DNA from 2 places in the Pseudarthrobacter sp. 10T415 genome. Region 2 is predicted to be linked to the other one. Evidence: riboswitches for the same ligand, from Rfam matches in the RefSeq annotation. Region 2 holds a riboswitch; the other holds the start of a gene.
What was found. Region 2 has a riboswitch for glycine ahead of gcvP (aminomethyl-transferring glycine dehydrogenase). Riboswitches for the same ligand answer to the same signal wherever they lie in the genome.
Positions count from the first base shown of each region.

Region 1: another riboswitch for glycine. It lies ahead of gcvP (aminomethyl-transferring glycine dehydrogenase); the one in region 2 lies ahead of gcvP (aminomethyl-transferring glycine dehydrogenase).

Region 1 is NZ_JBFTHJ010000028.1:24,708-28,916, forward strand. It holds gene AC1DBN_RS20620 (Dps family protein) at 1-51, shown strand, start outside; gene AC1DBN_RS20625 (MFS transporter) at 162-1,721, opposite strand; gene AC1DBN_RS20630 (TetR/AcrR family transcriptional regulator) at 1,807-2,343, shown strand; glycine riboswitch at 2,440-2,536, shown strand; partial or broken gene gcvP (aminomethyl-transferring glycine dehydrogenase) at 2,724-4,209, shown strand, end outside.
Region 2 is NZ_JBFTHJ010000031.1:16,125-20,333, reverse strand. It holds partial or broken gene gcvP (aminomethyl-transferring glycine dehydrogenase) at 1-1,840, opposite strand, end outside; glycine riboswitch at 1,998-2,096, opposite strand; glycine riboswitch at 2,357-2,455, shown strand; glycine riboswitch at 2,456-2,550, shown strand; gene cycA (D-serine/D-alanine/glycine transporter) at 2,602-4,146, shown strand.

The DNA of each region.
Region 1 (4,209 bases), on a different contig from region 2:
GCCGAGACGATGAAGCCGACCGCCAGCGTCACCGCGCCTGACGAAAAGTAGGAGCGGACTGCCACCACAGCACGGATGAGGCGCCCGGTACCGGAGGTTGGACTCCGGCGCCGGGCGCCTTTGCCGTTGAGGCCTATGTGCTGACGCGTGCCGTGGTGCTGCTACGCGGCCTTAGGTACTTTGCGAAGTACGACGGCGGCGCAGACTGCCGCGGTTGCCATCAGGACCAGCCCAATCGCCGCCGTTACATGCACGCCGGAATCGAAGGCGGCAGCTGCGGACTGGCGGACGGCGTCGGCCAGCGGGGCCGGCAGCGCGGCCGCGAGGTCCATGGCGCCTGCCAGTGTTTCGCCGGCGCTGTGGCGGGCCGCTTCCGGGGCGGTGCTGTCCACACCTGCCGGGAGGTGCAGGTTGTGCTGGTAGGAGGCCGTGAGGATGGAGCCCAGTACGGCCGTCCCCAGCAGCGCCCCCACCTCGTACCCGGTCTCCGAGATGGCGGCCGCGGCACCTGACTTGTGCGCCGGCGCCGCACCGAGGATGAGGTCATTGGAGATGGTTTCAGCCGTCCCCACGCCCAGCGCCAGGATCAGCAACGCTGCCAGCAGCAGTGTGGGCCCGCCGTCGTGGTTCCCGAACGTCACCAGGCTGTATCCCGCGGCGCTGAACGCAAGGCCCGTTCCCACCACGAAGCCGGGGCGCACCTTCCGGACCAGCGGCACCACCACCAGTCCTGCCACCACCGTGGCAATAAGGGCTGGGATCATGGCAACGCCCGCGGCAGACGGCGTCATGCCTTCGAGCAGCTGCAGGTGCTGGGCCAGGAAGAGGATGTAGCCGTTGAAGGAGAACAGGGCCAGGACGTTGGCGGTGATGGCCATGCTGAACACCCGGTTGCGGAAAAGCGACATGTCCAGCAGAGGGTGCGGCAGCCGGAGCTGCCGCCGGACGAACACCACTGCCATGGCCAGGCCGAATGCCATGGCGCCAAGGCCGGTGCCGGACAAGCCTTCCGTAGCAACTTCCTTGATGCCGTATACCAGCGGCACCATCACCAGCAGGGACAGCGCAATGCTGGGAATGTCCACCTTCCCCGGTTCCGGATTCTTCGATTCCGGGATCAGCGCCGGACCCAGGGCGATCAGCGGCACCATGAGCGGCACTGCGACCAGGAAGACTGCGCCCCACCAGTAGTGCTCCACCAGCCAGCCACCGAAGATCGGACCCAGGGCGGCCCCGCCGGAGAACCCGGCGGCCCAGATGGCCACCGCCAGCCGGCGACGGTTGGGCTCCGCGAAGATGTTGCGGATGAGCGAGAGGGTTGAGGGCATCAGCATGGCGCCGAAGAAGCCCAGGGCGGCGCGCCCTGCGATGAGCCATTCCGCCGTTGGCGCGAACGCCGTGGCGGCCGAGAGCGCCGCAAAGCCCAGGCTGCCGGTGAGGAGCAGCCGCCGCCGGCCGATCCTGTCACCGAAGCTGCCCATGCACACCAGCAGCCCCGCCAGGACCAGCGGGTAGGCGTCCACGATCCAGAGCAGCTGTACCCCGGAAGGGTTCAGGGACTGGGCGATCGCGGGCAAGGCGAAGGTCAATGCCGTGTTGTCCACGGCCACCAGCAGTACGGGGAACATCAGCAGCGCAAGGGCCAGCCAGTCGCGCCACGGCGCCCGTGGGGCGGCAGGTCCCTGAAGTTGGGGGTCAGCGCGGTGCATCGAGGTGGTCATGGATTAACTATACCGTCCAGACGGTATAGTTTGGAGCGGCGGTTGAGTTGAGCCTCCGGCACCCCGGGAGGGCATGATGGATGGCATGCCCCGAAAGCCAGTCGCCCGCGAAGCTGTCCTTGATGCCTTCGCCACCCTGTTGATTGAGGTGGGGGAGCGCGCCGCCACCCTGGACGCCGTAGCCCGCAAGGCCGGCGTTTCCAAGGGCGGTCTCCTCTACCACTTTCCCAACAAGGAAGCCCTGATTCAGGCGCTCCTGGACCAGTTGGACGCGTTCGCCGGAGAAGACGCCGATGCCATGGCCGCCGCCCCGGAAGGCGCGGCCGCCTACTTCATCAGGTCCTCGGTGTGGGGAGACACCCCCTTGGACCGGGCCATCGTCGCCGCCACCCGGCTGGCGGAGGTGGCGCATGAAGAAACCCGCCGCCGTTTCGCTGCGATCCAGCGGCGGTGGCTCGACGAAATCGCCGCCGATGTGGGGCCGGCCCTGGCCAAGGCCGTGCTGTATATGGGGGACGGCCTCTACTTCAACGCCATGCTCTCCGTCGGCCCGGTCCCCGAAGGCGGCGCAGCTGCGGACGTGGACGAATTGCTGGCAGCACTGGAGCGGCTCCGGCGGTAGCAGGACATTTGCCCCGGGGGCCGTGGCGTAGGAGAATTAAGCGTTGTGGGAGCTGTCACCTGACGGCCCCGCGTACACATCCAACTGAATAGCCTTTGATCTGCGGCGGGAGAGTCCTGCCACAACGTCGGCAGGCGCCGTAGGAGCAAATCCTCCCCAGGAATCTCGCAGGCCCCTGTACCGCCGCGGCGAGGCACCTCTGGAAAGCAGCAGGCCGTCCAGGCGCCCGTGATCGGGTGCCGGACAGTTGTGCTCACCGACGGTGCAAGCGGGTCCTGTCCATGCAGGCGCCGTGGAAACTCTCAGGTCCAATACAGAGCGGGGAGGGACCCGAATCGCTGTGGCGTACCCTGCGCCGCCTGAGTATCTGGAGTTCCCCCGTGACGGTTAGTTCAGCCTCCACCACTTTCGTCGACCGCCATATCGGCGCCCGGCGCCAGGACCACGTCGACACCATGCTCAAGGCTGTCGGCTACGACACCGTTGACTCCCTGGTCGATACCGCCGTACCCCAGGTGATCCGCCAGGAGACGGCGCTCCGCCTGCAGGACGCCCTCAGCGAGGTTGAGGTCCTGACCGAGCTGCGCCGGCTGGCGGGCAAGAATAAAACTGCCGTGCAGCTGATCGGCCAGGGCTACTACGACACCATCACCCCGGCCGTGATCCGCCGCAACATCCTTGAGGCGCCGGCCTGGTACACCGCCTACACGCCGTACCAGCCAGAGATCTCGCAGGGCCGGCTGGAGGCGCTGCTGAACTTCCAGACCATGGTCCAGGACCTGGTGGGCCTGCCGATTGCCAACGCGTCCCTGCTGGACGAAGCGACGGCGGTGGCCGAGGCGGTCCTGCTGATGCGCCGCGCCAACAAGGCCAAGCCTGCCGCAGACGGCAAGACGGTGCTGGACATCGATGTGCTGCCGCAGACCATCGCCATCGTGAAGGGCCGTGCTGAGGCCCTCGGCTTCGAGGTAGAGGTAGCTGACCTCTCCCGGGGTTTGCCCGAGGGCGACATCAACGGCATCGTGCTCCAGCAGCCCGGCGCCTCGGGCCGCGTCTTCAACCAGGCTGAAGCCATCGCCGCCGCCAAGGAACGCGGTGCGCTGGTCACTGTTGCCGCCGACCTCCTGGCGCTGACGCTGATCACTCCTCCGGGCGAGCAGGGCGCGGACATCGCCGTCGGTTCCACCCAGCGCTTCGGTGTGCCGCTGTTCTTCGGTGGCCCGCACGCCGCCTACATGGCCGTCCGCAAGGGACTGGAGCGTTCGTTGCCCGGCCGCCTGGTGGGCGTCTCGAAGGACGACGCCGGCGTTCCCGCCTACCGCCTGGCCCTGCAGACCCGCGAGCAGCACATCCGCCGCGAGAAGGCCACGTCCAACATCTGCACCGCGCAGGCGCTGCTGGCCATCGTGTCCTCCATGTACGCCGTGTACCACGGCCCGGACGGCCTGAAAGCAATCGCGGAAACAACGCATGGCCACGCCCGCACCCTGGCGGCCTCCCTCGCGGCCGCCGGTGTGGAGGTCCTGCACAAGAGCTTCTTCGATACCGTCACCGTTCGGGTGCCCGGCCGCGCTGCCGGCATTATTGCCGATGCTGAAGCGCGCGGCATTAACCTGCGCTCCATCGACGCAGATACCGTAGGCATCTCCCTGGATGAAACCACCACGCCGGCCGTCGTCGCCAATGTCGCGGACATCTTTGGTGCCTCCGTAGGGGCCGCTGAAGGCTTCGGGCTGGAGGCCGCCGTCGAACGTTCCTCCGGTTACCTGGAGCACCCGGTGTTCAACACCCACCGGTCCGAAACCCAGCTGCTGCGTTACATCCGCCGCCTGTCCGACCGGGACCTTGCCCTGGACCGCACCATGA
Region 2 (4,209 bases):
TGGCGACAACCACGACTTTCATGCCGGCCAGGACCGCGGAGGCGGCGTTGGTGCCGTGCGCCGAGGCGGGGATCAGGCAGACGTTGCGCTGCTGATCGCCGCGGGAGTGGTGGTAGCCGCGGATCGCCAGCAGGCCGGCGAGTTCGCCCTGGGAACCGGCGTTGGGCTGGATGGACACCTGGTCGTAGCCGGTGATCTCGGTCAGGTCAGCCTCCAGCCCGGTGATCAGCTCACGCCAGCCCTCGGTCTGGGAATCCGGGGCGAACGGGTGGATCGAGGCGAACTCCGGCCAGGAAATCGCTTCCATCTCGGCGGTGGCGTTCAGCTTCATGGTGCACGAACCCAGCGGGATCATGGTCCGGTCCAGCGCCAGGTCACGGTCGGACAGGCGGCGGATGTAACGCAGCAACTGCGTCTCTGACCGGTGCGTGTTGAACACCGGGTGCTCCAGGTAACCGGAGGACCGCAGCACGGATTCGGGCAGCTCGAAACCCTCGGCGTCGCCTACCGGACCTGCGCCAAAGGCGACGGCCACCGCGGACAGCGTTGCCGCCGTCGTGGTCTCATCGATGGAGACGCCCACGGTGTCCGCGTCGACGAAGCGGAGGTTGATGCCGCGCGCTTCGGCGGCGCTGATGACCTTGGCGGCCTTGCCCGGCACGCGCACGGTGAGGGTGTCGAAGAAGGCGTCGGTGACCAGTTCGCGGCCCATGGCGGTGAGGGCCGTGGCCAGGATCCTGGCGTTGTGGTGGGCGGTTTCCGCGATGGCCTTCAACCCGTCCGGGCCGTGGTAAACGGCGTAGAAGGAGGACACGATGGCCAGCAGCGCCTGCGCGGTGCAGATGTTGGACGTGGCCTTCTCGCGGCGGATGTGCTGCTCGCGGGTCTGCAGGGCCAGTCGGTAGGCCGGAGCGCCCGCGTTGTCCTTGGAGACACCGACGATCCTGCCGGGGAGGGTGCGTTCCATGCCTTTCTGCACGGCCATGTAGGCGGCGTGCGGACCGCCGAAGAACAGCGGCACACCAAAGCGCTGGGTGGAGCCGACGGCGATGTCCGCGCCCTGCTCGCCCGGAGGAGTGATCAGCGTCAACGCCAGCAGGTCAGCGGCAACAGTGACCAGCGCACCGCGCTCCTTGGCCTCTGCGATAACGGCGCTCTGGTCCCACACCCGGCCGGACACGCCCGGCTGCTGGAGCACGATGCCGTTGATGGCACCCTCAGGCAGGCCCGCGGAGAGGTCAGCAACCTCCACCTCGAAGCCGAGAGCCTCAGCACGGCCCTTGACGATGGCGATGGTCTGCGGGAGGCAGTCGGCGTCAAGGACGGTTTTGCCGTCCTTGGCGTCCTTATTTTTGTTCGCGCGGCGCATCAGCAGCACAGCCTCGGCCACAGCGGTGGCTTCATCGAGGAGTGACGCGTTGGCCACGGGGAGGGCGGTGAGGTCCTGGACCATGGTCTGGAAGTTCAGCAGCGCCTCCAGCCGGCCCTGGGAGATCTCGGGCTGGTAGGGCGTGTAGGCGGTGTACCAGGCTGGCGCCTCAAGGATGTTGCGGCGGATCACGGCGGGGGTGACGGTGTCGTAGTAGCCCTGGCCGATCATCTGCACGGCAGTTTTGTTCTTGCCGGCCAGCCGGCGCAGCTCGGTGAGGACCTCAACCTCGCTCAGGGCGTCCTGCAGCTTCAGTGCCGTTTCCTGGCGGATCGACGCCGGAACAGCCACGTCCACCAGGCCGTCAACGCTGTCGTAGCCCACAGCCTTGAGCATGGTGTCGATGTCGGCCTGCCGGCGCGCGCCGATATGGCGGTCAACGAACGTGGTTGGAAGGGATTGAATCGTCATGAGGAACTCCAGGTCTGGCCGGCCAGGGTGGCACGGCATGGGATGGGTTCCTCCCCGCTCTGTATTGGACCTGAGAGATTCCGCGAAAACCCTGCGTGGCGGGTTCGCTTGCACCGTCGGTGAACCTGGCTTAGGCCGGGTTACTTTCCAGAGTTGCCTCGCCGTGACGGTACGGGGGCCTGAGAGATTCCTGGGGAGGATTTGCTCCTACGGCGCCTGCCCGGTGGTGCCGGGAGGACTCTCCCGTCACAGCTCGAAAGGCTATTCAACTGTGGGTGATTCGCCTCACACCGTACAGGTTAGTTGAAAGGAAAACAAATCCGACAGTCACGCAGTGGGCGGCAGCTGCCTTGTTGCGGGGGTGGAAAAATGGGGTTTGACATTCGATCGTGACCCGCACCACACTGGGTCCGGTGATCAGCACCGTGTCCGGCTGGCTCAACTCATCGGAGCAGCCCGGGCCAACGTTGCCCCGGAAGGGTGCGGCCGCTGAGCACACCTAACTGAACATGCCTTCGACCTGCGGCGGGAGAGTCCTGCCGGGTACATTTAGCAGGCGCCGTAGGAGCAAACCCTCCCCAGGAAACTCTCAGGCCCATGTACCGCCGCGGACAGGCAACTCTGGAAAGCAGCCGGACCAGTTCCGGCTCACCGGCGGTGCAAGCGGCTTGGGCCGCGGAAACTCTCAGGTTCACTACAGAGCGGGGAGGAACCCAACTTCTGCGGCACCCAAAAATGCTGCTTTATCGATGGAGTTCCCCATGGCGAATCATCCCCTCACGTCCAACGGCGAGCCACCCCGCAACAACCCTCCTGCGGGCAGCGCCGCCCGCAGCGAGCCTCCCCACCTGGAGCGGCAGCTCAGCAACCGGCACATCCAGCTCATTGCCATCGGCGGTGCCATCGGCACCGGCCTCTTTATGGGCTCCGGCAAGACCATCTCCGCGGCCGGCCCGTCCGTCATCTTCGTCTACATGATCATCGGCTTCATGCTGTTCTTCGTTATGCGGGCCATGGGCGAGCTCCTGCTCTCCAACCTGAACTACAAGTCGTTCAGCGATTTCGCCGCTGACCTGCTGGGGCCGTGGGCCGGCTTCTTCACCGGCTGGACCTACTGGTTCTGCTGGGTGATTACCGGCATTGCGGACGTGATCGCCATCGCCGCCTACTCGGAAGAACTCTGGCCGGGCATTCCGCTGTGGATCCCGGGCATCGCCACGGTGATCATCCTCCTGGTCCTGAACCTCGCCACCGTCAAGGCGTTCGGTGAGACCGAGTTCTGGTTCGCCCTGATCAAGATCATCGCCATCGCAGCCCTGATCATTGTTGGCCTGTTCATGATCTTCAGCGGTTTCCAGTCCGACGCCGGCCCTGCCACCTTCACCAACCTGTGGAGCCACGGCGGGATGTTCCCGAACGAATTCATGGGCTTTGTTGCCGGCTTCCAGATCGCCGTGTTCGCCTTCGTGGGTATTGAGCTCGTAGGCACCACCGCCGCCGAAGCCAAGGACCCGGAGAAGAACCTGCCCAAGGCCATCAACTCCATCCCCATCCGCGTTCTGCTTTTCTACGTAGGCGCCCTCATCATCCTGATCTCCGTCACTCCGTGGACCCAGTTCCAGGCCGGCCACAGCCCGTTCATCGCCATGTTCTCCCTGGCCGGCCTCGGCGCCGCGGCCACCATCGTGAACCTGGTGGTGCTCAGTTCCGCCATGTCCTCGGCCAACTCCGGCATCTACTCCACCTCCCGCATGGTGTACGGCCTGGCCCAGGAGGGCGACGCGCCCACCATGTTCAGCCGACTGTCCAGCCGCAAAGTCCCGCAGAACGCCCTGTTCCTGTCCTGCATCCTGCTGCTCTCCGGCATCGTCCTGATGTACGCCGGCAAGGACATCGCCAAGGCCTTCGACATGGTCACCACCGTGGCCGCCGTCTGCTTCGTTTTCGTCTGGTCCATCATCCTGGCCAGCTACCTGAAGTTCCGTTCACGCCGGCCTCACCTGCACGAGGCGTCCAAGTTCAAGATGCCCGGCGGTGTCCCCATGGTCTGGGTGGTCTTCGCGTTCTTCGCCTTCGTCCTCTGGGCCCTGACCACCCAGCCGGACACCCTGGCAGCACTGCTGGTGACCCCCATCTGGTTCCTCGTCCTGGGCGTGGCCTGGTTCTTCCTCCGCCGCCGCCCCGCCCACCTTGCCCGCTTCGAAGTCTTCCGGGCCGAGCTGCGCGCCGATGAGCAGGCGGCGGCCGGCGGGCTGGACCGTGAAAAGTCCGCCCAGGAGGAAGCCGCCCGGGGCTCCCGCTCCTAGGCTTCATCGCCGATCCGGGCCGTCAAGGTACTGATCAGCGAATAAGCTCCTGATTGCAACGCT